3 regions of the Mesorhizobium sp. NPDC059025 genome follow, and region 2 is predicted to be linked to each of the others. Evidence: riboswitches for the same ligand, from Rfam matches in the RefSeq annotation. Region 2 holds a riboswitch; each other region holds the start of a gene.
What was found. Region 2 has a riboswitch for cobalamin ahead of ACFWYE_RS00690 (CbtB-domain containing protein). Riboswitches for the same ligand answer to the same signal wherever they lie in the genome.
Positions count from the first base shown of each region.

Region 1 (9,486 bases), on a different contig from region 2:
TGTCGAAGGTCGCCCGCCAGTGCCTCGCCGCCGTCCTTGTGCGGTTCCCTATAGGTAGTGGTGCGGAACGGCCGGTTCCGCACATAGAGCTCGACGATCTCCGCGCGAAGGCGGGCAGGGTCCTTCATTCGTCTGTCGGTGCCTTCGTCAGGCCTGTTATCCGGGATGAAGAACAGCGTCACATGGCCGCGGACATTGATCGCCTGCACTGTCACGAAATCCGGATTGCCGGCGCCGATCGCGACGATGAGGACCTTGCGCCTCATTGCCGGATCGCAGATCCAGGGGCGACCGACCCCTGCAGCGCTTCGAAGAGTTCGGCGAGCCGGCGCGGTCCGGGATGGTCTCCCCGGTATCGCTGCAATCTGGCGATCTCGATGGTCGCCGCCGCGGCGAGGTCCGTCCCGGCGGGTTGCGCAAGCAGCCACGACAGGAACACATCTTCCGGCTGTTGCGGGGCCGCCGGCTGTCCGGCGATGTGTCGTGCTTCGACGTTCAGTCCCATGCCAGCGCCCCGCCATTCTGGTATTCGATGACGCGGGTCTCGAAGAAGTTCTTCTCCTTCTTCAGGTCCATCGCTTCCGACATCCACGGGAACGGGTTCTCGGCCTCCGCGAACACCGGGTGCAGGCCGAGTTGCGCGCAGCGGCGGTTGGCGATGAAGTGCATGTACTGCTCGCACAGCGCCGCGTTGAGCCCGAGGAACCCCCTCGGCATCGTGTCGCGGCCGTAGGAGGCCTCCAGTTCCGCCGCGTCGGCGATCATGGCGCGCACCTCTTCCTGGAACGCTTTCGTCCACAGATGCGGGTTTTCGATCTTGATCTGGTTGATGACGTCGATGCCGAAATTGAGATGGATGGACTCATCGCGCAGGATGTACTGGTACTGCTCGGCAATGCCGACCATCTTGTTGCGTCGGCCGAGCGACAGGATCTGGGCAAAGCCGGTGTAGAACCACATGCCCTCGAAAATGACGTAGAAGGCGACGAGGTCGCGCAGGAAGGCCTGGTCGGCTTCCAGCGTACCGGTGCGGAAATCCGGATCGTCGAGATGCTGCGTGTGCTTCAGTGCCCACGCCGCCTTGTCGGTGATCGACGGCACCTCGCGATACATGTTGAACAGCTCGCCTTCGTCGAGCGACAGGCTTTCGACGATGTACTGGAAGGTGTGGGTGTGGATCGCTTCCTCGAAGGCCTGGCGCAGCAGATACTGCCGGCATTCGGGGTTGGTGAGATGCCGGTAGATGGCCAGCACGATGTTGTTGGCGACGAGCGATTCCGAGGCGGCGAAGAAACCGAGATTGCGCTTGATCATGCGCCGCTCGTCATCGGTGAGGCCGTCCTTCGACTTCCACAGCGCGATGTCGGCCTGCATCGACACTTCGGTCGGCATCCAGTGGTTGTTGCAGCCGGAGAGATATTTCTCCCAGGCCCAGCGGTATTTGAGCGGCAGCAGCTGGTTCACGTCGGCGCGCGCATTGATCATGCGTTTTTCGTCGACGGAAACGCGGGCACCGCTGCGGTCGATCTCGCCGAGGCCACTGGCGGCGACAGCAGGGGGCATCTCCGCTCCGAGATCGATCGCAACTTTGGGCTGGGCTTTTGGTTCGGACCAGTCGAGCATCTTCTTTTCTCCTTCTTTTTCTTCGCTGCTTACTGGCAGGCTTCACATTCCGGATCGTCGATGGCGCAGGCTTTGCCCCAGGCGGCATCGGCATTGACGATGATCGGCTGGGCGGCCGGTGCTGCTGTCACGACAGCCGAGACGGCATTGAGCTTGCCGTCGGTGCCCTTCAGTGTCGACTTCTCGACATGCGTCGCCGAGCGCGAGCGCAGGTAGTAGGTCGTCTTCAGGCCTTTTCGCCAGGCAAGACGATAGAGTTCGTCGAGCTTCTTGCCGGAGGGATTGGCAATGTAGAGGTTGAGCGACTGCGCCTGGTCGATCCATTTCTGGCGTCGTGACGCCGCGTCGATCAGCCAGGAGGAATCGATCTCGAAGGCGGTCGCATAGAGCGCCTTGATGTCGTCGGGCACCCTGTCGATCTGGCCGAGCGAGCCGTCGAAATATTTGAGGTCGGAGATCATCACCTCATCCCACAGGCCGCGAGCCTTGAGATCATGCACGAGCTGCGCGTTCACCACCGTGAAATCGCCGGACATGTTCGATTTGACGAAGAGGTTCTGGTAGCCGGGCTCGATTGACTGCGACACGCCGCAGATGTTGGAAATGGTGGCGGTCGGCGCGATTGCCATGCAGTTCGAATTGCGCATGCCGGATTTCTTGACCCGCTTGCGCAACGCGTCCCAGTCGAGCGTGGAAGACGCATCCATCTCCACGCTGGGCCGCGCCTTTTCCAGGAGGGCAATGGAGTCGATCGGCAGGATGCCTTTCGACCACAGCGATCCTTCATAGCTCGGGTAGCGGCCACGCTCGGCGGCAAGATCGACCGAGGCCGAGATGGCCTGGTAGCTGATCGCCTCCATGCTGGCGTCGGCGAAGGCGACCGCTTCATCCGAGGCATAGGGGATGCGCAGCAGCTGCAGTGCATCCTGGAAGCCCATCAGGCCCAGTCCCACCGGCCGGTGGCGCAGGTTGGAACGGCGCGCCTCTGGGATGGTGTAGAAATTGATGTCGATGACGTTGTCGAGCATGCGCATGGCGACGCCAACGGTCTTTGCCAGGCGATCGAGGTCCAGCCCCTTTTCGCTGACATGGTTGACCAGGTTGATGGAGCCGAGATTGCAGACGGCGACCTCGTCCTTCGACGTGTTCAGCGTGATTTCGGTGCACAAATTGGAGGAGTGAACCACGCCGACATGGCCTTGCGGCGAACGGATGTTGCAAGGGTCCTTGAAGGTGATCCAGGGGTGTCCCGTCTCGAACAGCATGGTCAGCATCTTGCGCCAGAGGTCGACGGCGCGGATCTTGCGGAAGACCTTGAGCCCGCCGGCGGCTGCCTTCGCCTCATAGGCCTCGTAGGTCTGCCGGAACGCGGATCCGTAGAGATCGTGCAGGTCAGCCGTCTCGTCTGGCGAGAACAGCGTCCATTCGCCATTGGCCTCGACCCGTTCCATGAACAGGTCCGGCACCCAGTTGGCGGTGTTCATGTCATGCGTGCGGCGGCGGTCGTCGCCGGTGTTCTTGCGCAGGTCGAGGAACTCCTCGATGTCGACATGCCACGTCTCGAGATAGGCGCACACGGCGCCCTTGCGCTTGCCGCCCTGGTTGACGGCGATAGCGGTGTCGTTCGCCACCTTCAGGAATGGCACCACGCCCTGGCTCTCGCCATTGGTGCCCTTGATGTGCGCGCCAAGGCCGCGAACCGGGGTCCAGTCATTGCCGAGGCCGCCGGAGTATTTGGCCAACAGCGCGTTGTCCTTGACCACCTTGAAGATGCCGTCGAGGTCGTCGGCGACGGTGGTCAGGAAGCATGACGACAACTGCGGCCGTAGCGTGCCGGAATTGAACAGCGTCGGCGTCGAAGCCATGAAGTCGAAGGAGGACAGCAGGTCGTAGAACGCGACGGCCCGAGCCTCGCGGTCGATCTCGCGCACCGCCAGTCCCATGGCGACCCGCATGAAGAAGGCCTGCGGCAGCTCGAAACGCTTGCCCTTCGTGTGCAGGAAATAGCGGTCGTAGAGTGTCTGCAGACCGAGATACTGGAACTGCAGGTCGCGTTCGGGCTTCAGCGCGGCACCCAGCCGGGCGAGGTCGAAGCGGCCGAGTTCTGGATCGATCAGCTCGGCTTCGATGCCGGCCGTGATGAATTCCGGGAAGTAGGAAGCATAGCGGCCCGCCATCTCGGCCTGGGTTGCCTGCTCGCTTCGGCCGGTGACGAAACTCAGGGCTTCGCGGCGGAGGCGGTCGAGCAGCAGGCGGGCCGAAACGAAGGCATAGTTCGGCTCGGTCTCGACCAGCGTGCGTGCGGCCAGGATCGGCGCCAGCGACAGTTCATCCAGCGTGATGCCGTCATAGAGATTGCGGCGTGCCTCGGTGAGGATGGCCTCGGGCGAAACGGCTTCCAGGCCGGCGCAGGCTTCTTCGACCACGCGCGAGAAGCGGGCGTCGTCGAGCGGAACAAGCGCACCGTCTTCGCCCTTCACGTTGAGCGATCCGCCCGGCGCGACCGCATCCGCCTTGTCCACCAGGCGCTCGCGCGCCCGCTCCGCGCGATAAAGCACATAGGCGCGCGCCACCTTGTGGTGTTCGCCGCGCATCAGCGCCAGTTCGACCTGATCCTGGATTTCCTCGATATGGAAAGTGCGTCCGGCTTCGAAGCGGCGCGTCAGCGCCGCAACCACCTGTCCGGCCAGGTCCTCGACAACGTCATGCACACGCCGCGAGCCCGCCGCGCTCGAGCCTTCGACGGCGAGGAAAGCCTTGGTCAGCGCCACCACGATTTTCGTCGCATCGAACGGCGTCACCGAACCGTTGCGGCGTATCACCTTGTAGCCGGGTTCGGCCTGAGGCGAGTGATGGCTTTCGCCGATCGGTGGGGCCTTGTGGGCTCCGTTCGTGGTGAGCGCTGCAGTCGTTGCCATGTCATCCCCGTGGCGTTGTGGGCGGGGATTTTGGGGGAACGCATTGGCCGTTCGGGACGCAGCGACGCCCGGCCACGCGCACCGCCGGGACACCCCGCCCGAGGTTCGTTCTCGTTCGTCGCGGCAGGTCTCCTGGCTCGCAGGTCGTCGCCCTTGTCGGCCTTCCCGGTGCGTTACGGCACCAGTGGCATTCTTCGACGCGGGCTCACTGCTTACAGTTGCGGGGGCAGCACCGGCTTTGCACCGGCTTCCCTCTTAGCTCCCGAACCAGACGACTCGGGAGAACCTCGACTTCGATATCTAGTATAGAACAGCGACTTGATGTCAACGACTGGTGTGGATGGTCGCGGATTTGCCGACAATGGATTTCGGTGGCTCACCGCTTGAAACTGATCGTGATCGCCAGCGTCATCGAGGAGCGGGCTATTTCAGGCGGCGGGGCGGGTACCGGGGAGGCCCGCTTCACGGTCTCGATCGCAGCGCGATCAAGGGCCGCATTGCCGGAGGAGCCCGCGACCGAAGCCGATTTTACGGCGCCTTGGCCATTGATGCGCAACTGCACGCGAACCGACGCAGAACCACTGGCGCCCGGGGGATATTGCCTGAAGCGGCGGATATGGGCGATGACCTTGGCCTGCCATTGCGCAGGTGATACCGCGCCGCGGCTGGTTGCCTTCGCGGGGCCCGTGGAAGTTGCCTGCTTCGGTGAAACCGCCGCCGGCCGAACGGCTTTTTCAGATGGGCCGGACTCGTCTGCTGCCACGGTCTTCTTCGGCGCGCTCTTGCGCTGCTGGCGAACCGGCCTGGCGGGCTCTGCCCGTTCGAGTTTGCGAGTGCGGCTGTTGTTCTCGGCCTTTCGGGGTTCCTGTCGCGCGGCGCCGGGCTTCTCGACCGGGCGGGCGGGTTTGCTTTCCGGCGCCTTCGTGACGGCCGGCACGGCTGGCACGTTTTGCTGCGCGGAGCGGAGAACCTGTGGTGCAGGGGCGGCTTCCTGTTTCGGCTGCGGTGCTTCGGTTCTGGTTTCCGCTGTTTCCTGTCGCGGCTGCCGCGCGGGTTCGGTCGTCGGGGGCTTGTCGTCTTCAGGGAGCGGATCGGCCTGCGCCGGTTCGTCTTGCGGAAGCTTTTCCGGCGCCTTTTCGATATCAGGCCGAGGAACGGCGCGTGCCGGTTCGTCGACCGCATCCGCGGGCCGCTCGGCCTTCAGGGCAGCCTCGGATACGTCCGGAGGCACCCACTCTACCGAGATGGAGTCGACGATGCCCGTATCGGCGGCGGGAGGCAGGACTATCGCGGCGAGATAGAGCCCGGCGCCGATATGGGCCGCGACGGAGACCACGCCACCCAGCAACCAGCGCTGCGCTTCACTGCGGCCGCCTGACGGTTCTTCGCCGGACTCAGGTTCCGGTGCTGCGGTGTTCGGGATGACGTCATCGCTGTCGGGCCGCGGCGCCGGAATTTCTGGCACCGCCTTGTCGTCGGTCGCCGGGGCAGGCGAGGCAGGGCCGGCGCCGCGCGCGGATTTCCGCGCGTGCGATCTCGCCGGCCTGGCCATGCCCTAGAACCGCATGGCCGAGTTCAGGTAGAAGGTGCGGCCCTGTTCCGGGAAGCCGTAGGCAAGCTGGTAGTTCTTGTCGAAGATGTTCCTGACGCCGAAGTCGAACTCGAAATTGTCGTTCAGCTTGTAGTTCATGTTGAGATTGACCAGCGCGAAGCCCTTGGTTTCGAAGAACGCGGTCTCCAGCCGGTCCGTCGACCAGCGTGAGCTGTAGATGGCGACGTTGGGCGACACGGTGAAATTCTCGTACGGCACCCAGTCGGCATAGAGATAGGCGCTGTGTTCCGGCGTGCCGATGGGCTTGAGGCCGGGCCTGACCGGATCGGAAAGCTTGCGCTTCAGATAGGTGTAGCTCGCACCCAAGGTCAGATTGGAAAGCACGTCCCATTCACCGTAGACTTCGACACCATGGTAACGGCCGTCGCCGATGTTCTGGCTCTGGACTTTCCCGCCACCAACACTCACCGACTGGATCACGTCGGAGACGTCGCTGTAGAACACCGAGCCGCCGATCTTCAGCGTTTCGGTCGGTTTGCCGGCCCAGCCGAGCTCGTAGTTCACGGCGCGCTCGGGGCTGAGATCCGGGTTCGGCAGGGCATCGCCGAAGCGGGTGCTGAACCGGTCGAACAGGGTCGGGAAACGCGTGCGTGAGGAAATGCTGGCGTGGAATTCCGACGCGTCGCTGTAGCGATAGATCGCCGCCCCCTGCCAGTTGAATGCCGAGCTGCCGCCATGCGGATATTCGGACATCTTCTTGCTGGCCGAGTCGTATTTCTGGGCCTTGACCAGCTTGTTCTTGTCATAGCTGATGCCGCCGACGAAATCCAAGCTCTCGGTAGCGTGGAAGGTGTTTTCGACCGCCACGGACCAGGTGTCCTCCAGTTTCGTCTGCTTCGGGTCGACGAAGGCTGAAGTGCCCGGCTGGTTGTGATCCCAGTTGGTGTGGTCGTCGCGGCGGTAGTGAACGGCGCCTTTCAGCGTGTTCATAGGGATGAGTTCGGTTCCGGCCTCGACGCTGACACCATAGGCGCTGTCGTCATAGTAGCTGTTGAAGGCGCGCGCCTGCTTCTGGCTCGTGAAGGTCGAGTCGTCATAGGCCGAAAGCAGGTTGTAGAAAGTGTTGTAGTAGGCCTTGGTCTTCACATAGGACTCGTCGCCGAGTTGCGTGTGCGAGTAGAAAGCCAGCGAGTCGATGTCCCAGCGTGGCCATTCCCAGTCGCGCTGGTAGGCGGCGCCCGCCGGCAGCGGCGTGCGCGTGATGCCGCGCACCGGCTCGTAGATGCTGTAGGGCGCGGCCTTCTCACCCTGCTGCTTGGTGTAGCTGATGACGTATTCGTCGGTCTCGTTCGGCGTGTAGCCGAGCTTGAAGTTGGCACGCCAGTCGCGAACGTTGGAGAAGTCGCGGCGGCCGCCATCCTCGACGGGCCCGCCGATGCCGACCGGGACCGGATTGAAGCCCTGCGGCAGGAACCAGCCGTCGCTGTTGCGGAATGAACCGCTGGCCTGGAGATAGAATTTCTCCTGCTTGGTTCCGACCCAGCCGGATGTCGTGAACGCGGAAAGATCACCGGTGTTGCCGAGGTCGACGCCGGTGCGCAGTTCGCCTTCGAATTCCTTGGTCGGCTTCCTGGTGACGAGGTTGATGGCGCCGCCCATGCCGCCAGGCCCGCTCAGCACCGAGACGTAACCCTTCTGCACCTGGATCTCGGAAAGGTCCGGCGTCAGGAAGCGTCCGTAGTCGAGACGATTGTCGGCCGGCAGATAGACACGGATGCCGTCGATATAGAGCGGCACCTGGAAACGATCGAAGCCGCGAACGTAGATCAGCCTTTCGTTGCGGCTGCCGCCGGTGTTGGAGACCTCGACACCCGGCGTGGCTGCCAGCGCATCGTCGAGTGTGTTGCGGTTGCTCTTGTGGATGTCCTTTGCCGTCACGACGCTGCGCGACACCGACTGACCGCCAATGTCGGAAGAGGTGCCTGTAGCGGCGCCATAGACGACGATCTCGCCGAGCTCGAAGACGGGGGAAGTGCCCGCACGGGCGGGCGCAGCAGGTGCGTCGTCCTTTTTCTTTTCGACGTTCCCGTCCTGCTGCTGCGCATGAGCAACCGGCAGTGCGGCAGCGGTTGTCAAAAGGACGAGCAAAGTCGTCGACGAAAGTCGCTTCATGAAAATCCCCCTCAATGCCCCGATCGGACTTGCCCGCCGCCAACGTGACGACAGGTCGTCCTCCCAATTTGTAAGCGTAATATACGGACAAATACAAAGAACGCGCACTCCGTCAAGGCAACGGTTCGCGCTAAACAGTTTATTGCAGTAGGCCAGCAATCCCCTTCCTTGACCGATATGTCAGAACAGAAATAACAATCGTGCTGATTTCAAGCGTGCGAGGGGACGAAAAATGGATCGACGGGGATTTCTGGTGCGGCTCTCGCAGGCATTCCTGCTTCTATGCCTCGGCGTGGCGGCGGCCGCATCCGCGCAGGCCGCAGGCCGCACGATCGTCGATTCCGCGGGGCGTTCCGTCACATTGCCTGAACGTGTGGAGCGCGTGCTGGCGGCAGGCCCGCCGGCCTCCACGCTGTTGTATGTGCTGGCGCCCGACAAGATGGTCGGCTGGGTGCGCGAGCCGGGCGCCGGGGAAAAGGAATTCCTGGCCGCGCCCTACAGGGACCTGCCTGCCTATGGCCGGCTGACCGGCAAGGGCAATACCGCCAATCTGGAACTGGTGCTCTCGCTGAAGCCGGACATCATCATCGATGTCGGCACGGTCGACGCGACCTACGCATCGCTGGCGGACCGGGTGCAGGAGCAGACCGGGATTCCCTATGTGCTGATCGACGGCTCCTTTGCCAAATCCGTTGAAACGCTGCGCAAGACCGCCGATCTGCTGGGCGTGCCGCAGCGCGGCGAGGAACTCGCCGCCTATGCCGCAACCACGCTCAAGGACATGGATTCACTGCTGGCTACTGTTCCGATGAATGAACGCCCGAAAGTTTACTACGGGCGCGGACCGAAGGGGCTTGAGACCGGCCTGGCAGGTTCGATCACCACGGAAATCCTTGGCGCGGTGGGAGCACACAGCGTCGCCGATGCCGCCGGCAAGGGCAGCCTTGCGAATGTCTCTCTGGAACAGGTGCTGGCCTGGAACCCCGACGTAATCCTGACGCTCGACGCGGATGCCCAGGCAGCCATCCTCAAGGATCCGTCATGGTCGGGCATCGGCGCGGTCCAGAAGCGGCGTGTCTACCACACGCCGACATTGCCGTTCGGCTGGTTCGATTCCCCTCCCGGCATCAACCGGCTCATCGGCGTGCCATGGCTGGTCTCGGTTCTTTATCCGGGAAAATCGTCCGGCGAACTGGCGGCAACGGTGCGCTCCTTCTACAA
Region 1 is NZ_JBHYIM010000003.1:663,652-673,137, forward strand. Features, by position in the region: gene ACFWYE_RS11095 (SAM-dependent methyltransferase) at 1-266, opposite strand, end outside; gene ACFWYE_RS11100 (hypothetical protein) at 263-505, opposite strand; gene ACFWYE_RS11105 (ribonucleotide-diphosphate reductase subunit beta) at 496-1,623, opposite strand; gene ACFWYE_RS11110 (ribonucleoside-diphosphate reductase subunit alpha) at 1,653-4,541, opposite strand; cobalamin riboswitch at 4,646-4,846, opposite strand; gene ACFWYE_RS11115 (TonB family protein) at 4,918-6,006, opposite strand; gene ACFWYE_RS11120 (TonB-dependent receptor plug domain-containing protein) at 6,097-8,265, opposite strand; gene ACFWYE_RS11125 (iron ABC transporter substrate-binding protein) at 8,498-9,486, shown strand, end outside.
Region 1: another riboswitch for cobalamin. It lies ahead of ACFWYE_RS11110 (ribonucleoside-diphosphate reductase subunit alpha); the one in region 2 lies ahead of ACFWYE_RS00690 (CbtB-domain containing protein).

Region 2 (9,486 bases):
GGTTGGCGGCGCTTCTTCCGGTCAACCGCTCGAGCAATGGAATTCTGAAACGTTGACCGGATCGCCGCCGCCGTCTAGCAATGCGATCATGAACGTTGAAATGATCGCATTCGTGGTAGGAAGGCGCATGGGCGGGGTGGTGTAACCATCCGGCGAAAGCACCCATGCGCGGCAAACAGGCTCCTGACGGAGCCTTTTTTATTGCCGTCGGATCGGGTCGGCCATGTCCGATCCGCCAACCTCCACAAAATCAAGGACGCGATCATGACGAAAGATCGTCATTTCCCGGACACGGGTATACCGGGTGCGGGGACTGCGGGCAGCATTTCGAAATCTCGATTTGTCATTCTTGTCCTGCTGTCCGCACTCTCGGTGCTGCCTGTCAACATCATATCGCCGTCGCTGCCCAAGATCGCGATGGAATTTGGTGTGGACTTCGAGCTGATCAGCCTTGCGGTCGCGGGGTATGCGATTGTGACCGCGCTCGTGGAACTGATCTCTGGCGCGATGTTGGATCGATACGGACGCAGACCCGTGGCGCTGGTCTCGCTCTCGATCTTCATTCTGGCTTCTATCGGTTGCGCGCTAGCCCCTGATATTGTTGTTTTCCTCGTGTTCCGCGCAATGCAAGCTTCGATTGCCGCCTGCTTTTGCGTGGCTCTTGTCGCCATCAAAGAAACATCGAATGAATATGAGGGGACGAGCAGGGTGGGCTACGCCGCGATGGCATGGGCCTTGGCGCCGATGCTCGGTCCTACCTTAGGAGGAACGCTGGATGAACTCTTGGGGTGGCGGACGATCTTTGTCGTTCTTGCGGCCTTTGGCGCAATTATTCTCTCTCTGTCGAAACGAGAACTGAGCGAGACACTCTCTCCAGTCAGGCGAAGCGGGGTCTATCTCGGCTCATATGGACGGCTGCTAAGTTCGGTTGTGTTCTGGGCTTACATAGTCGTGATGGCCTCATCGTCCGGGATACTTTACATCTTCCTGGCCGGTGCACCTCTGGTGGTCGGTGGATCGAGTGCGCTGCTCGGCCTTTTCATGGGGATGGTCCCCGCGGGCTTTATCTGCGGCAGTTTTCTGACCGGCCGTTATGGCTTGAGGGTGCCTCGGGCCACATTGCTCATCGCTGCTCGTTTGCTGACCTGTGGCGGGCTCCTGTTTGGCCTGGTTCTGTCCGCGTTCGATATTACGCATCCCTTGGCGTTTTTCGGCCCGTGCATGTTCATCGGCCTTGGCAATGGGTTGACGCTGCCCGCCGCCAATATGGGGGCCATGACAATCCAAAAGGGCATGGCAGGCACCGCAGCGGGACTGGCAGCAGCAATGTCGATCGGTGGTGGGGCGTTGATCGTCGCGGTGGCGGGGCAGTTCCTCGGCGCGTCGGGAACTGTCAATACGCTTTTGAGCTCGATGTTGATCGTCTCTGCGATAGCCTTGGCAGCCGCGGTTGCCGTGGCCTTTGTCGATCCAGGCTCACGAAGAACGCACTGATCGATCCTCACAAGCTTGATGCGGCAGCCTATCGTTGTGCCAGCCGGTGCAAAGTGGTTGGCCGGCTTCGCATTCCGGCGCTAGCGCGTCGGTTTCCTGCTACCGGCCCGGCCATCGGCGACGCAGATTTCCCGTTGCGAGTCGTTAGTTTGGGAATCCATGTCCACGCATGTCCGCCATCCGATCTGGCTACCGGCGGTTCCGCCGGCGGACGCGCGCACCTTTGCTTCGCTTTACGCCATCGAATCTGCCGCGCGAGCCACGGTTGCCTCGGTTATCCCGATCCAGGCCTATGAGATCCTGAGGAACGAGCAGACGGTCTCGATCCTCTATACGATCGTCTCGTTGCTTGGTCTCTCGGTCACGCTGTTCATGCCGATGCTGATCCACCGCTTCGCACGCAGATGGGTCTACACAGCCGGTGCGCTGCTGCTTGCGATCGGTTCGCTGTTCTTCGTCACCCATTCGCTGCCTGGTCAGATCATCGGCATGCTCTGCCGGGTAATGGGCGCGAGTGCGCTGTCGATCACGCTCAACCTCTACATCATGGACCATATCCGCAAGACCGACCTCATGCAGGCTGAGTCCCTGCGCATGGCGTGGTCGATGATCGCCTGGACGAGCGGCCCGACGCTCGGTATCTTCCTCTACACACGCTACGGCATTTATGCTGCGCATGGAGCCGTGGCCGTTTTTGCACTCTGCCTGCTTGCGCTGTTCTGGTACTACCGGCTTGGCGACAATCCGATGATCGTGCCGGGCAAGAGCCGCCCCATCAATCCGTTCGCCAATATCGGGCGCTTCGTCAGCCAGCCACGGTTGCGGCTGGCCTGGCTTATCGCTTTCGGCCGTTCCTGCTACTGGACCACGTTCTTTGTCTACGGCCCGCTGTTCATGGTCATTACCGGCCAGGGTGAACTTGCCGGGGGCTTGCTGGTTTCGGCCGGCAACGCTCTCCTGTTCGCTGCCATTTTCTGGGGCAGGGCAGGCAAGCGTTATGGTGCACGCAACGTGATGACGCTCGCCTTTGCCGGGATGGCGGTGTCGCTGTGGCTTGCCGGCGCCATCGGCGAATTCATCCCGCTCGCCACCGCCGGCCTGCTCCTGGTCGGCGCCTTGTTCACCATCGCACTCGATGCGATCGGCTCCACCGCCTTCATGCGCTCGGTGCGCGCCTACGAGCGGCCGCAGATGGCCGCAGTTTACCGCACCTACCTCGATTTCTCGGAGCTGACACCACCTTTGGTTTATTCGCTGGTGCTGGCTTTCTTCGGCCTGGGATCGGTTTTCGCCACGCTTGGTTGCCTTGCTGCCGTCTGCGCCATTGTTACCTGGAGATATCTGCCGAAATCGATGTAGCGACGACAGCAGGTCACCAATGACGCGGATGCGTCTGGCGATGGCGGAATTTGGTTTGCCGGGCGCCAGAATTCTTTCTATAGTTCCCGCCGTCGTCGGTCCCTTCGGGACCAAGAGGGAATACGGTGGGGAGGGGGAAACCATCCGAAGCCGTGGCTGCCCCCGCAACTGTGAGCGGTAGTCCTCTCCAATGCCACTGAGGCTTGTCTCGGGAAGGTGGAGAAGGGCGCTGATCCGCAAGCCAGGAGACCTGCCGGCGACGGCAATGACGGTAATGCCCTCGGGTGGAGGGCGAAAGGACAGACCATGAATACCGCTTCCGTTTCTCTCGGCGCTTCGACCTCTTCGCAGTCGCGCTTCCTTCAGCTGGCAATGGCTGGCCTGCTCGGCATCTTCGTCATCGGCTTCACCGGCTTCTCGCATATCGAGGCCGTGCACAACGCCGCCCACGACGCACGCCACTCGATGGCGTTCCCCTGCCACTAACTCAGGGGGAACCCACCATGTCTGTTTTTCGCAACGTCGTGTTTGTCGCGGCGATCGCGGGCCTGTTGGCCGGCATCGTTCTCGCCTGCTTGCAGGCCTATGCAACCGTTCCCCTGATCCTGAAGGCGGAAGTCTATGAACAGGCCGCCGGCGGCCATGAACATGCGGCTGCGCCTGCAGCCCCCGCTGCCGATGCCGGGACCAACGCAATGAGTTCGGCTGCGCCAGCGCCCGCGGCTGCTCCGGCCGAGGAAGAGGAAGGTTGGGCACCCGCCGACGGCATCGAGCGGTTCTCGTTCAACGTACTCTCCAATGTCGTAACCGGTATCGGTTTCGCGCTGATCCTTGTCGCCTTCTCGGAATTCGCCGGCGGCATCGGCAACTGGCGCCAGGGTGTGTTCTGGGGGCTTGCCGGTTTTGCCGTCTTTACGCTTGCGCCAGGCCTTGGCCTGCCGCCGGAATTGCCGGCGATGCCTGCTGCCGATTTGCTGCCAAGGCAAGCCTGGTGGATCTCCACCGTCGTCGCCACGGCCATTGGCCTTGCGCTCATCGCCTTCCGCCGATCCTTGCCACTTACCGTGCTCGCGATCTTGCTGATCGTCGCGCCTCACGTCGTTGGCGCGCCGCAGCCGGAGAGCTACGACACGCCGATCCCGGAAGGCCTGCATCACCAGTTCGTGGTGGCGGTTACGCTGACCAACTTGGTGTTCTGGGTTGTGCTGGGTGCGGTCGTCGGCGTTGTGCGCGGCCGCTTTACCGGGCAGGCATCGAGCCTTCGCGACAGCTTTGCCTGATCGCCTGACCTTCATCATCGGCGGTGCGCGCTCCGGCAAGAGCGCGCATGCCGAAAAACTGGTTACGGCGCTGCCGGCGCCCTGGACGTATATCGCGACCGCTCAGGCTTACGACGACGAGATGCGCGAACGCATCGCGCATCATCGTGCTCGTCGAGGCGAAGGCTGGGAAACGGCGGACGCGCCACTCGACCTTGTCGAATTGCTGGTGCGCCTGCCTGCCGGGCGACCGGTACTGCTGGATTGCCTTACGCTCTGGCTGACCAATCATATGCTGGCCGGGCATGATATCGAGGACGAATGCGCCAGGCTGACCGCCACACTGTCGAAACCGCGTGGTCCCTGGTTTGTTGTGTCCAACGAGGTCGGATTTGGCATCGTGCCGGACAATGCGCTGGCGCGTCGCTTCCGAGATGCTGCCGGGCGTCTCAACCAGCAGGTTGCGGCGGTGGCCGACGATGTGGTGCTGACCGTTGCCGGCCTGCCACTCAAGGTGAAATGACATGGTCGAGATCGATGACAGCGAAGCCGAGCGCCATCGCACCAAGATGGCCAAGCGCAAGGCGGTGCAGGACGCAGAGGTGGCGCAAAAGACCATCGAGAAGGGCCTGCTCATCGTCAACACCGGTCCCGGCAAAGGCAAGACCACGGCTGCCTTCGGGCTGGCACTGCGCATGCTGGGCTACGGCCGGCGCGTCGGTGTCGTTCAGTTCATCAAGGGCAGATGGCACACCGGTGAGAAGGATGCTTTCAAGGCGTTCGGCGATCGGCTGGTCTGGTATTCGATGGGCGAAGGCTTCACCTGGGAAACGCAGGACCTGAAGCGGGATGTTGCCGCCGCAGAAGCTGCCTGGATGAAGGTGGAAGAGCTGATGGCCGATCCGTCCATCAGCCTGCTGGTGCTGGACGAACTCAACATCGCACTGCGCTACGACTATCTGGATGTCGATCGTGTCGTGACTGCCCTGAAGGGGCGGCGGGAAGACCTGCATGTTGTCGTTACCGGCCGCAATGCCAAGCCGGCGCTCACGGAAGCCGCCGATCTCGTCACCGAGATGGGGGCGACAAAGCATCATTTTTCCGCCGGCGTGAAAGCGCAGCAGGGAATTGAATTCTAAAGGCCTACCAGAGCGCCAGTGCAATCACGCCAAACAGCGCGACGAGCAGCATGTCGGCGGTCCAGTAAAGTCTCAGCGCCTGGCGGATGTCAGCGCTGGTAACGGCGGTGCGGCCGCCTTCTCCCATATGGCGGCCTTCCACCAGAACACCGCCATAAGAACGCGGGCCGGCAAGCGCGAGCCCCAGGGCGCCAGCCATCGCGGCCTCCGGCCAGCCGGCGTTGGGCGAACGGTGATGGCGTGCATCGCGGCGCATGGCGCGCCAAGCTTCGGCTGGATCGGCGCCCTTGATGAAAAACGCGGCGGCAACGATCAGGAGGCCGGTCAGGCGTGAAGCGGGCAGGTTGACCAGATCGTCAAAGCGCGCCGCGGCCCAGCCGAAAGCCTCGTGGCGCTCGGTACGGTGGCCAACCATCGAATCCGCGGTGTTGGCGGCCTTGTAGGCAGCGCCGCCGGCCAGGCCGCCGACGCCAAGCCAGAAGGCGGGGGCAACAATGCCATCGGAAAAATTCTCTGCCAGGCTCTCTATGGCAGCCCGTCCGACAGCGGCTTCATCGAGCTTTTCCGGATCTCGGCCGACGATCATCGACACTGCTTTTCGCCCTGCGACAACGCCGCCGCTGTCAAGCGCATCAGCCACTGCTTCGACATGGCTGGCGAGGCTTTTCTGCGACAGCAGCGAGCTTCCCAGCAGCGCAACGACGACAATGCCGAATGGCAGGGCCAGCAGGGCAGACTCAGCGATCCGAGCGATCATCGCCGGCACGGCAACGATGAGCAGTAGCGCAAACAGGCCGGCGATGCGACGCGCCGCGTCGCTGTCGGCGGCGCTGTTGAGCCTGCGATCGAGACAGGATATCAGGGCGCCGATCCACGTCACCGGATGTCCGATGGCGCGAAACAGCCGGTCCGGATAGCCGAGCCGAGCTTCGATCAGCAGCGACAGAAAGGCGGTCAGGGCGGACATGAGGCTTCCAGGCGAGGCAATTGCGGCAGTTGATCACGGCGGAAGCCTTGGCCGGGCCCGGGCGCTGTTTCCTGATGCACCGGAGCCGTTTGTCGATCTCTCGACCGGGATCAATCCGCACTCCTATCCGCTTTTCGATCCGCCCGCCACAGCGTTCACTCGATTGCCGGAAGCTGCGCGCCTTGCCGAATTGCTGGCGGCCGCAGCGGCGACCTATGGTGCGCCCTCGGCAGCAAACATCGTCGCAGGCCCCGGCACACAAATCCTGTTGCCGCGTGTCGCCTCACTGGTGAATGCGGGACGCGTTTTGGTGTTGTCGCCGACCTATGCCGAGCACGCACGGGCAGCCGCCATCGCCGGCCATGTCGTTGCCGAAACCACTGATTTCGATGCGCTGGCCGAGGCGGATGTCGCCATCCTGGTCAATCCCAACAATCCGGACGGACGCATCGTTTCGCGCGAGCGGTTGCTCAAGCTCGCCGATGCCATGAAAGCAAAAGCTGGCCTGCTCGTGGTCGATGAAGCCTTCATGGATGTCGGCCCGTGCGATGCTAGTCTTGCCGCCGATGCCGGACATGGCGGACTGGTAATTCTGCGTTCCTTTGGCAAGTTCTTTGGACTTGCCGGCGTGCGTCTCGGGTTTGCGCTGACGGATCGGGCGACTGCCGCACGGCTCGAGAGCCAGCTCGGTCCCTGGGCCGTGGCAGGGCCGACGCTGGAGTACGGCATTCGCGCGCTAGGCGATATTGCCTGGCAAGAAGCGATGCGGCAGCAATTGAGCGAGGATGCCGCACGGCTCGATGCGTTGTTTGTGCGTCATGGCGTGCCGGTCGCCGGTGGAACGTCGTTGTTCCGCTATCTCGATTTCGGCGGTGCGCCTGGCCTGTTCCGGGCGCTCGGCCGACAGGGCATACTGTTGCGGCATTTCGCTGAACGACCGCACACGCTGCGTTCTGGCCTGCCGGGTTCGGAAGACGAGTGGCAACGGCTGGATGCTGCACTTGCCGGCTGGGCTGCAAAGACCGATGGTTCACAAAACAGGATACGCGCATGATCATCGTTTGCCCGCTCTCCAAGGTCGAAGCTACGGTCAACCGCGTCGGTGCCGAGCGGCTGCTGTCCTTGCTGGCAGCTGGTACGGACATGGTGCGTCCGGCAGCCATCCGGCCCGAAAACCATCTGCATCTTGTCATGCATGACATCGCCGAGGCGCAGGAGGGCATGACGCTGCCCGGCGAAGAGCATGTGCGGGCATTGCTCGGTTTCGCACAGGGCTGGGATCGGTCGCGGCCACTGGTGATCAACTGTTATGCCGGCATCAGCCGCTCGACCGCATCGGCTTTCATCATCGCGTCCGCTCTCGCTCCGAAGCGCGACGAGATGGAGCTGGCCAGGACATTGCGCTGGCTTTCGCCCTCGGCCACGCCCAATCCGCGTCTTGTCGCTGTGGCAGACCACATCCTTGGCCGCAATGGCCGCATGGTTGCGGCTATTGCCTCGATCGGCCGCGGTGCCGACGCATACGAAGGCGTGCCGTTCGAGCTGGAGATAGAGTGAGGGACGCTTTCCATCGAGAATGGACGCGCTTCGGCCTCAAAGCACCCAGTCGTTTAACTTTGCTCCGCGCACGTCCTTCAACAATGCGATGAAACCGTCGGCCTGATGCTCGGCGGTCAGCCGGCCTTTCTCAGCGGTGGCTATCGAAGCGTCGCCCACGACACCATGCGGGTTCAGATCTCGCGCGATCCAGGCGTAGGCGTGGGTGCCAGTCTGGCGCATCAGCGAAAAGGCCTTCTCAGCCTTGGCGACGTTGGAGACGAAGTTCTCGGCGTTTGCCATGTCGACCAGGTCCGGCCGGAAATGCAGCATCAGCGACGTCTCGACGTCGCCGCCGTGGATGCCGTGGCGATCTTCGAGTTCGGTGTACAGTCCCGCTGGGCGGCCGAAACGCTGCCAGCTGGTCTTCACAGCAAGCATGTTTTCGCGCACACGCAGTTCGCGTGTGACGATGCCCATGATCTCCTCATTGCCGCCATGCGAGTTGACGACGACGAGCTTCCTCACCCCGGCACGCGCAATGGAAAGACCAAGCTCGGTCCAGGCATCGATGAGAGTCGCCGGCGGCAGGGTGAGCGTTCCCGGCGCATGCACATGTTCGTTGGATTTGCCAACGGCCTGCACGGGGAGGATACGGATATCGATATCCGCTGGCAGCCGCTCGATCATCGTCACCAGCATGCCGTTCATGATGCTGGTGTCGGTGGATACCGGCAGATGTGGGCCATGCTGTTCGATCGCCGCCACCGGCAACACGGCGATCGTCGTCTCCGGGTCTATTGCGGCATATTCCGTGGTTCGGAAATCGCCCCACCATACGCGTCTTTTCGTCGTCACATCAGCCTCCGGATTGTCGGCAACTCATTCGAGCTACTCTGTCATAGGGAAGGGCGCAGGCAGCTCACCCTGCCGCAATCACCTCAACCTCGACCTTGAATTCCGGTCGGGCGAAGCCGCCGACGATCATCAGGGTGGAGGCTGGCGCCGGATCGGAAAAAGTGCGGTCGCGCACGGCCATGTAAGGCTTGAGATAGGCGCGATCGGTGACATAGGCATTGATGCGCACGACATCCTTCAGGCTGAGGTCTGCCTCGGCCAGGACGGCTTCGATATTCTTGAAGCACAGCTCCGCCTGTTCCTCGACCCCTTCTGGAATATGATCGTCGGCGGTGATCGCCACCTGACCGGCGCACAGGACGAGGCGCTTGCCTGCAGGGACCTCCACGCCGTGGCTGTAGCGGGCAAAAGGCGCCTTGATCGATTTCGGCATCAAATATCGGAACATCGCGATCTCCATTCGAGGCAGGGAAACTAGGCCGGGATGCAGTCACGATTCAAGCGCTGCTCGTGCGGTGACAGTATTACTTTCACCATGAACTATTCGTGGACAGTTGCCCTGAAAGTGGGCACGATGACGTTTGAAGCTGCAGGGCAGGGAACACCCAACACAATGCTCTTCCGGAATTGCGCGGCGGGCGTTGTGGCACGGCCTTTGCTTTGTCGGTCGATATGACGCTGTGTCGCGTGCGAGCGAAGGGGAGAGGAAATCGATGACGAAGATCTTGACCACGGCCACCGTGGCGGCCGCGGCGTTGCTCGGCGGCTGGATGTCCGCTGCGATGGCCAATGAGAAGGTGACGTTTGCCACCAACTGGCTCGCCCAGGCCGAGCACGGCGGCTACTACCAGGCTGTCGCAGACGGCTCCTATGC
Region 2 is NZ_JBHYIM010000001.1:150,491-159,976, forward strand. Features, by position in the region: gene ACFWYE_RS00680 (MFS transporter) at 265-1,494, shown strand; gene ACFWYE_RS00685 (MFS transporter) at 1,654-2,853, shown strand; cobalamin riboswitch at 2,933-3,126, shown strand; gene ACFWYE_RS00690 (CbtB-domain containing protein) at 3,160-3,339, shown strand; gene ACFWYE_RS00695 (CbtA family protein) at 3,357-4,133, shown strand; gene cobU (bifunctional adenosylcobinamide kinase/adenosylcobinamide-phosphate guanylyltransferase) at 4,126-4,635, shown strand; gene cobO (cob(I)yrinic acid a,c-diamide adenosyltransferase) at 4,637-5,251, shown strand; gene cbiB (adenosylcobinamide-phosphate synthase CbiB) at 5,256-6,218, opposite strand; gene cobD (threonine-phosphate decarboxylase CobD) at 6,217-7,272, shown strand; gene ACFWYE_RS00720 (tyrosine phosphatase family protein) at 7,269-7,775, shown strand; gene ACFWYE_RS00725 (creatininase family protein) at 7,812-8,612, opposite strand; gene ACFWYE_RS00730 (RidA family protein) at 8,677-9,060, opposite strand; gene ACFWYE_RS00735 (ABC transporter substrate-binding protein) at 9,326-9,486, shown strand, end outside.

Region 3 (9,486 bases), on a different contig from region 2:
GATCCACGCTCGATCTGGTGCGAATACAATTCGCCACGCCGGGATGCCCGGGCGGAGACACCTCGCGCCGGGCTGGATGAAATCAACAAACACAATGCCCTTGGTGAGAAATGGTGCGGGTGGAAGCCATGACAAGACATGTGTCCATCGATCCTGACGAACTGAAGCGCATCGTCAAGGAAGCCATCCGTGAGGAGCTTTCCGCCGCCGGATTGCGCATCGATGAGCCCGAACACCAATTTGAGGCTCGGGAGGATTTCCGGTTCCTCCGGAACTTCCGCCAAGCGCTGGCCGGCATATCGAGCAAGGTCGGCGCGGCCGTGATCCTGTCCATCGTTTCAGGGTTGCTTTGGCTGCTGTGGAATGGCGTCCAGGCCTTGCCAACGAAGTGAAGAACGAATGCCCGGTCGTGCAGGAACTGCTTCCATTCACGCGATGCCAGCCAGACGACAGCTGACGGCGCCAAGCAAGGGGAAACGTCCGTCAATCTCCGAGCAATTTGTCAGGATCGTAGACAGGTTTGCCTTGCAGAACCGTAGCAACCACCTTTGCGTTGCCGATGGCCTTGACCGGAACCTTGAGGATATCGCGGTCGATTATCGCAAGATCCGCGATCTTGCCGACCTCGATCGAGCCCGTCGTCCTGTCCTGATGCAACAGGCGGGCCGGGTTGATGGTCATCCAGGCGATCGCGGTAGCGACGTCAGGGGCACCGTCTTTCTGACGCGTGACAGCGGTCTGGATCTTGATCAGAGGCGACAGCTCGTCGGCGTCGAAATCGCTGCTCATCACCACATCGGCCCCCATGGCCTGAAGCGTGCCGGCGGGCATCATGGTGTCGGCCCTGTCGCCGATGAACTGGCGGATGAACTGTACATAGTCCGGATCGACGGAACTCGGGGCGAGCTGGAAATCGGCGACCACGCCCAACTGCTTGAAGCGAGGCAGATCGGCCTTGTCGACCAGATAGAGATGCGTCAGGCGGTGCGGCCCGGGCGCAGCATCGGCTTGCGCGATCGCGTCGAGAGCAAGCCGTGCACCACGATCCCCGGTCACATGATAGTGCAGTTGAAATCCCTTTTCGGACAGAACCTTTGAATAGCGGTTCAACGTGTCGATGTCGAAATAGAGAAAGCCGCGATCGAAACCGTGGTCGATGCCTGCTCCCGGCCGATAAGGTTCCAGAACCGCGCCGGTGCGCTGTTCTAAAATGCCGTCGACATAGATTTTGACCTGATTGAAGCGCAACAAGCTGTCCGGGTCATTTGAGAACTGCTTTGTCAGCGCTGCGACCTGCTCATCGAAAGGCATGTCCGGGTAGACGTAGAGCGCGTTGGAGGCCCTGACTGTCAGCGTGTTGTTGGCCAGTGCCTTCTGCCAGACCTTGACATGCCCCTGTGGCCAGAAACCTCCCGCATCACTCACGGTGGTGATGCCGTTCTTGGCCATGGTCTTCAGCGTCGGCAGCATGCTCTCATAGGCAAACTCGACATTCTCCGGTGTATCCGGGAACGCCAGGTTGCGCAGTTTCTGCTGTGCATTCTCCAATACCACACCGTTCGGCTTGCCTGTTTTCCTGTTGCGCAGGATGATGCCGCCGGGCGGATTGCCGTCGATCGCATCATAGCCGGCAGCATGCATGGCGGCCGAATTGGCCCATGCGCCATGGCCAATATCATCAAGAATCAAGACAGGGCGATCGGGTGAGATCTCATCGAGCAGCGCGATCGGATTGTCGCTCTGATCGAGCAGATTGGTCATGCTGACGCCAGAGCCGAGCACCCAGTCGGTCTTGCTGCTTTTCACACAGGCCTCGACCGTTGCAAGTGTGTCGTCGAGCTCGTCGAAGGGACCGAACTCGCACAGGATCTCGTTGACGCCGGCTTCGACGAGATGGACATGCGCATCCTGGAAGCCCGGCAGCACCATCTTGCCACCGAGATCGATGACCTCCGCTTCCTCGCCGGCGACTGCCACAACATCCTGCACCGCGCCAACGGCAATGATCATGCCGTTATCATCAATGGCCATGGCCTCGGCGGTCGGTGCCTTGGGATTGACGGTGTGAATGCTGGCGTTCGTCAGCACCTTGGTTTTGGCAAAGGCAGGCGGACTTAGCGCCATGCCTGCGGCCAGAAACAGTCCGGGAAGGTGCAATCGGCAATCGAAAATGCCTACCATCAATGGCCCTCCGAAACATGAGGCGATCTAAGCTGCTTTGCAGGAGGTACACAAGCAGCGATCTCTTCGCGCATGATTCTCTGGTTCGGTCCGGTGGTTTTAAGCTCCCGCCTGCGCAGCAGATTCCGCGTCGACCGGGTGCGCCGAGTTGAACGACAGACGCACAGTCAGCCCTCCCCCTTCCGTCTCTCCGAGTGCAACCGTACCGCCATGGGCGTTCATGATCTGGTCGACGATGGCAAGTCCCAATCCCGTGCCTTCGCCTTCACGATCCCTGCCGCGCACGAACGGCTGCAGGACGTCGCGACGCTCATCTGACGGAATGCCCGGACCGTAGTCGACGACGCGGATTTCGGCCGGTGAGAGCGCCTCCACGACTATCAATTTCGTGCCGACGGCGTGCCGGACTGCATTGAGAAGCAGGTTTTCCAGTGCAACCCGGATCGCAGCCTCTGATCCGGAGAGCGAGACCGGGCGTGCCGGCGATCTCAGCTCGATGTCGATGCCGTGCTTGAGGGCCATCGGCACCTGATCGGAGACAACGGCCCTGGCGACGGCGGCAAGATCCATGTCGGCAAAGGTCAACGACTGGCCGGACAGACGCGCAAGCTGAAGCAGCGTGGTTACGATGGAACCGAGGCGTTTGGTGTCGCGGATCAATCCGTCGCGCAATTCGCCATCCGGCAATCGCTCCAGCTTCAGGCGCATCTTGGTCAAAGGAGTGCGCAATTCGTGCGCAGCATTGGCAAGGAAGTTGCGCTGAGCAGCAAAGGCGGCGTCGATCCGCATCAAGGCCGTATTGAATGCTGCTACCATGGGCTTCAGTTCGCTCGGTGTGTCGGCGTCCGATATGCGTCTGCCATTGGGCAGCCCATCGATCCGCTCGGCGGATCGCACGACACGTTGTACCGGCCTTGCGATCGTGCCCCGGACGATGATGACGGCGATTGATGTGGTGGCAACCAGGATGACACCAAACAGTGGTAGCAGCCCCTGCGATCGCACCGGGACAAGGGCGACCAGAACGGTCTCCCAGTTCGAGAGCACGATCCCGCCAACGGAAACAATTTTCGGGCCGTCGCCTCGGCTGACCGACCTGATGCCCAGCATGTCGTGATTGTCTTGCCGGTAGCGGAACTCCGAATATTGAATTTCGCGCGGGGTCTGGTCGAACACCCGCTTGACCTCCGCGGGTTGTTGCCCATGTGAAATCACCTGCCGGCCATCGTCGATGACATACCAATAGGCCGGCTGGGCTTCGGCAAATTCGATGATGTTCGTGGCAAGCTTCTGCCTGTCGAGCGTGAGGTGGCCATCGGCATCATAGGCGATGGCGGCACCCAGCGTACGGGACAGTTCGCTGGTGTTGATCTGCAGGCGGTCTTCCGCGCTGATGCTGACGATGATCGCAAGTGTCAGAACCGTGCCGAGCAGCATCACGATCGCCATGCCGACGACCAGGAGCGCAGCGACAGGAAAGGCGATCGAGCGGTTCAAACTGTCACTCCAGAACCAGCATGTAGCCGATGCCGCGCACGCTCCTGATGACGGCCTCGCAGTCGGCATCGCGCAAGCGCCTGCGCAGGCGCGATATATGTGAATCCAGCGCGTTCGATTCGATGTCCTCACCGATGTTATAGACGGAGGACTCCAGCGTTTCCCGCTGCACGACACGGCCGGCGCGACGCATCAGCGTTTCCAGTATCGCAAGTTCACGCCGCGGAATGTCGAGCACTTTCTGCCCGACGCTCGCCATCCGGTGGTTGAGATCGAAGGCCAGATTGCCGAATTGGGTCGAACCCAGCACGTCCAGGCTGTAGCGGCGCAGGACCGCACGTGCACGGGCGACAAGTTCCGTTGGTTCGAACGGCTTGCCGACATATTCGTCGGCGCCTTTGTCCAGGGCCGAGGCGATATCGTACGGATCATCCAGCGCGGTCAGGACCAGGGTCGCTGGCCGCGGTTGCAGCCGTCTCAGCACCGGAAGCAGCGAGAGTCCATCACCGTCTGGAAGCCTGCGGTCGATGACCACAAGATCAAATTTATGAGCCATAAGCGCGGCTTCGGCCTCGGCAATGGATCCAAAGGTGTCGGATATGCCGATCGCGCCCTCCATGATGGCTTTGAGGGAAGAGGCGAGTTCGCGATCATCTTCAACGATCAGAATATGCATGAAAGCTCACTTCCATCGAAACCCGGCACTCCAGGAGTGGACGCGGTCAGCCCTCATATCGTTCGCCATCTCGCGAGCGATAGTCCCTGCGATCCCTTTCAATGTCGAACCTTTGCAGGCATCGCGAAAAATCGGGGGTGTCGTCATCGAACCCATATGACAGGCATCGTTCCCGATCGCGTGTATTCTGGCACGCCGACAGCAATACACCGATGCATACGACATAGAACAAACGCATTTGCCGACCTCGAACTGTTTCACAGGCGGCCTGTTTCCGGGCGTCACATTGCAGCAATGTTACGAGCCGCCACGCTGCCAGCGATGCGAATGCATCCCCCGGTTTCATTTCCTTCCAGGCATTCGAGGTTCCGCGTCCCGGCATCTTAGTGGACAGCAGCTAGCCCGGATCTTGACGGACGGTTAGCCATCCCTTGCGGCAAATCGCCGACACAGCTCGCGGTGGCATTGATGTTCTCCGCGCCTTTCCTAAAATATCAGGTCTGCAGCGTGAGTCCCTACCGTCATGTCCGAGCAGGAAGCAAACCATCACGATCGCGAGCATCGGCAACGTGTGCTCAAAGGGGCTACCATCATCACCAGCATCCACAATTCGGAAATCCCGTGCGTGGTGCGCAACCAGCATACGAATGGCGCGGAACTCAAGGTGGCCGCCGATGCCATCATTCCTGAACGTTTCAGCCTCTATGTCCCTGTTGACGGTGTCGCCTATGAATCGCTGGTGCGCTGGCGCCGCAACGACCGCGTCGGCGTGCAATTCACCGGTACTGGCCCGAAACCGCGGTTCCACTACGGCTGACCCTCCAACCTTCGCTCGGACCGCTCACCGCTGCTCCACATCCTAGCCGGTTGACGCTCGGCATTGCCGCGGCTAGCTTCGGGTTGGAGCTGGTTCCGCCGCGAGGCGGATGAAAAGGGAACACGGTGCGGCCGAACCATCGGTCAAAGCCGCGACTGCCCCCGCAACTGTAACCGTTGAGCCTTCTTCCATGATGCCACTGGCCGCCTCGCGCGACCGGGAAGGCGGAAATGGGCGATGACACGGAAGTCAGGAGACCTGCCTGTTCCAGTCACCCATGCTTGATCACGAGGGGTGATCAGGCGCGGTCGTCCGTGGCGGTGACACGTGAAGTGTTGCCGCATGCGAGAACGGCCAGGAAGTGCGACTGAACGCAAATCTGTCCTAGCCAATCCGTCTGCGGTTCGAAATGAACCTCACGGCGCTCGACCGCGCCGTCAATCCTTTTGGGGGCGGATTTGAAGAAGACATTCTTGCTTGCCAGCACAGCATTGTTGGCTTTCGCAAGCCATGCCGGCGCTCAGAACAACAACATTCCCGGCAATGCCACGATGCTGGAACGCATTGTCATCACCACGCCGCTCCGACGCGAGACGACGCTGGAGCGTTCGACCTCGTCGGTAACGGTGGTCGACCGTGAGAGCATCGAGCACTCGGCTGCTCCCGACCTGCCTTCCCTGCTTAAATCCTACACCGGCGTTTCCATCGTCTCTTATGGCGGCCAGGGTGCTGCATCCAACCTCTATCTGCGTGGCATGTCGGCCAGCCAGACGCTGGTGCTGATCAACGGCGTGAGGGCAAGTTCGGCCACTACCGGCACCGCCTCGCTCGGCAATATTCCGCTCGAGTCAATCGAGCGCATTGAGGTCGCCAAGGGCGCGCATTCGGCGCAATACGGCTCCGACGCCATGGGTGGCGTCGTCAACATCATCACCAGGCAAGGCGGCCCTTGCGCAGACGGCCGCAACAGCTGTGGCTCGGTAACAGCTGGTGTGAGCTATCCGTGGGGCGGCATATTGTCCGGCAATGTACGCGGCCAGAGCAGAAGCGGCGTCGACTATTCCCTCGGCGGCAGCCTGACCGGCACGCGAGGCTACGACTTCACGCTGCCGACCGCCTACGGCCATGAACCGGACGATGACGGTTTCCTGCTCGGCTCGATCAATGCCTCGCTGTCGAAGCAGTTCGACTGGGGCCGGATCTACGGCGACGCTCTGCTTGCCCGCAGCCGCGGCCAGTACGACGACTCGTATCCTGGCGCCAACGAAGTCGATACGACAAGTTTTGCCGGCAAGCTCGGTACCGAAATCAGACACTCCGAAGATTGGTCCTCGACCGTCGAGCTGTCGAGTTCGGTCGATCGCTCCCGCAACTTCCGCGATGGCGTCGCAGGCGACGGCCGTTTCAATTCCAGCCGCTACGGCCTTTTCGCTTACTCCACGAAGAATTTCGACACCGGTGCCGTTGCGCATGTGCTGACCGGCGGTGCCGAAATCTATCGCGAACAGGTCAATTCGACCGTCAACTTCGATGTGAAGGCGCGAACGCTCGCTGCGGTGTTCAGCCAGTACTCGCTGTCCTATGAGGCGCTCACCATAGACAGCGGCATCCGCTATGACCACAACGGCCAGTTCGGCGGCGCCACCACATACAATGTCGGCGCGAGCTATGAGATCCTGCCAGACCTGAGACTGCGATCATCCTATGCCACCGGCTTCCGGGCGCCGAGCTTCAACGAACTCTATTATCCGAACTACTCCAATCCGAACCTCAAGCCGGAAAAGTCCAAATCCTATGAGATCGGGCTGAACTGGCAGGCGAGCGCCGACACCAATCTGGATGTTGCGTTCTATCAAACCTGGCTGACCGACGCGATCGCCTCCAACCCGCCGACCTACCTGCCCTTCAATGTCGCCAAGGCACGTATCACGGGTTTCGAAGCGGCACTTGCGCACCGGTTCAGCACCGAATGGAATGGAAAGGTGAGCCTCGATGTCCGTCAACCGCTGAACCAGGACAACGACAAATACATCCCCTACCGCGACCGGCTCAAAGCAATGGCCGAGGTTACGTATAGCCCGACCGAGCAGTTGGACCTGACGACGCGCCTGCTCTACGGGGCGGCGCGCTACGCCAATGCCGCCAACACGACGAAGCTGCCGGACTATGTCACGGTGGACTTCACCGCGCTCTACGCATTGGATGCCTCGTCGCAGGTGAAATTCGCGGTCGAGAACCTGTTCGACGCCGATTATTCTACGGTGACGGACTACCGCGCCCCCGGCCGCACTTTCAATCTGAGCCTCACCCGGACATTCTGAACCGCGGAGATGACGATGCAGGCAAGGGTACAGATCGCGACGACTACCGGCAGGGCTTCCTGCCGCTATGGACGAACTCTGCCCTTGAGCCTGATGGCAGGTAACCTGTTTCTAGCGGGCGCCTGCGCCGCCCTAGCCGCTGAAGTGCCGAAGCGTGTCGTTTCCATGAATGTCTGCACCGACCAGATGGCAATGCTGGTGGCGGATGACGGGCAGCTTCACTCTGTCTCCTACCTGGCCGGCGACCCGGCAACGTCGGCGCTGGCCGTGGAAGCACGACGCTTCGTGATCAATCACGGGCAGGCGGAAGAGGTTTTCCTGATGCAACCGGACCTCGTCCTTGCCGGGAGCTATACGACGCGTGCGACCGTCGGCCTGCTCAGGCAACTCGGCATTCGCGTTGAGGAGTTCCCGCCGGAAACCTCCTTCGACGACGTGCGAGCAAGCCTTCGGCGCATGGGCGATATCCTCGGCAGGCAAAGTCGGGCCGAGGCACTGGTGGCCGAACTCGACGGCAAGCTCGCCCGGGCGAGAGCACATCCCCACCGCGACCTCACCATCGCGACCTACTTTGCCAACTCCTACACATCGGGTGCCGGCACGCTGGTCGATGCGGTGGTCACCGCATCGGGCCTGACGAACCTGGCGACGAAGCTTGGCCTGTCCGGCACCCAGCAATTGCCACTGGAACTCCTGGTCCTGGCAAAGCCGGACATGCTGGTCGACTCGGAAGCACGCTATGCGACACCAGCCCTGGCACAGCAGACCTTCGTCCATCCTGCTTACAGGGCACTCAGCGAAGAGACCGCGCGCGTTTCAGTGCCGGCTAAATATACCATCTGTGGCGCACCCTTCACGGCTACTGCCGTGGAGATGCTCACCGAGGCTGCCGCCAGTCGTTCAGAAAGCGGTCATGCAGGAGGGGCGCAGCCATGACAGACGTTGCGCGATACCGCACCCTGCTTTTTGTGCTCGGCCTGCTGGTTGCGGTGCTTTTCCTGCTGTCTCTCACCGTCGGCCCGGCAGCCATTGCTTTCAGCGACAGCATCAAGGCGCTGTTTTCCGGCAAGGGCGATGCGATCGCGCTGATCATGCGCGAGATCCGGCTACCACGCGCGCTGCTCGGCCTGATGATCGGTGCAACGCTCGGATTATCCGGCGCCGCACTGCAGGGCTATCTGCGCAATCCGCTGGCAGAGCCCGGGCTGATCGGCGTCAGCGCCTCGGCTTCACTGGGCGCGGTGCTTGCCATCTACAGCGGCCTGACCATCATCTTCCCGCTGGCCCTGCCGCTCTCCGCCCTCTTGGCGGCAATGCTTGCGGTGGTCGTCGTGCAGGCGCTTGCCGGCCGGCGTTCCAACACACTAACCATCATCCTGGCAGGCGTCGCGGTCTCCAGCCTCGCCGGCGCCATGACGTCGCTGGCGCTCAACCTGTCGCCCAATCCGTTCGCGGCACTTGAGATCATGTTCTGGATGCTTGGCTCCCTCACAGATCGCTCGATGATGCATGTCTGGCTGGCCGCACCCTTCATGCTGGCTGGCTGGGTGCTTTTGCTGATGCTTGGCCGCGCACTCGATGCGCTGACGCTGGGCGCCGATACCGCGGCCTCGATGGGCGTCGACATGCGCCGCGTGCAACACCTGGCGGTGCTGGGTACGGCCGCCTCGGTGGGTGCTGCAACCGCCGTCGCCGGTGCCATCGGTTTTGTCGGGCTGGTGGTGCCGCATCTGCTGCGGCCACTGGTCGGCGCACGGCCGTCACGGCTTTTGCCTGCCTCCGCACTCGGTGGCGCGGCGGTGGTGCTTGCCGCCGACATACTGGTGCGCCTCATAGCACCGGGCCGCGACCTGAAACTCGGCGTGCTGACGGCCATCGTCGGCGCCCCTTTCTTCCTGTGGCTTGTCTATCGCGAACGGCGGAGGCTGGCATGAGCCTGCTTGCCGTTTCCGGCCTGTCGGCCACACTCGGGCGGCAGCGCGTGCTGAGCGATG
Region 3 is NZ_JBHYIM010000005.1:298,398-307,883, reverse strand. Features, by position in the region: gene ACFWYE_RS14955 (hypothetical protein) at 1-132, shown strand, start outside; gene ACFWYE_RS14950 (hypothetical protein) at 129-392, shown strand; gene ACFWYE_RS14945 (amidohydrolase) at 484-2,181, opposite strand; gene ACFWYE_RS14940 (sensor histidine kinase) at 2,281-3,678, opposite strand; gene ACFWYE_RS14935 (response regulator) at 3,683-4,354, opposite strand; gene ACFWYE_RS14930 (PilZ domain-containing protein) at 4,878-5,171, shown strand; cobalamin riboswitch at 5,245-5,452, shown strand; gene ACFWYE_RS14925 (TonB-dependent receptor domain-containing protein) at 5,723-7,492, shown strand; gene ACFWYE_RS14920 (ABC transporter substrate-binding protein) at 7,508-8,428, shown strand; gene ACFWYE_RS14915 (FecCD family ABC transporter permease) at 8,425-9,426, shown strand; gene ACFWYE_RS14910 (ABC transporter ATP-binding protein) at 9,423-9,486, shown strand, end outside.
Region 3: another riboswitch for cobalamin. It lies ahead of ACFWYE_RS14925 (TonB-dependent receptor domain-containing protein); the one in region 2 lies ahead of ACFWYE_RS00690 (CbtB-domain containing protein).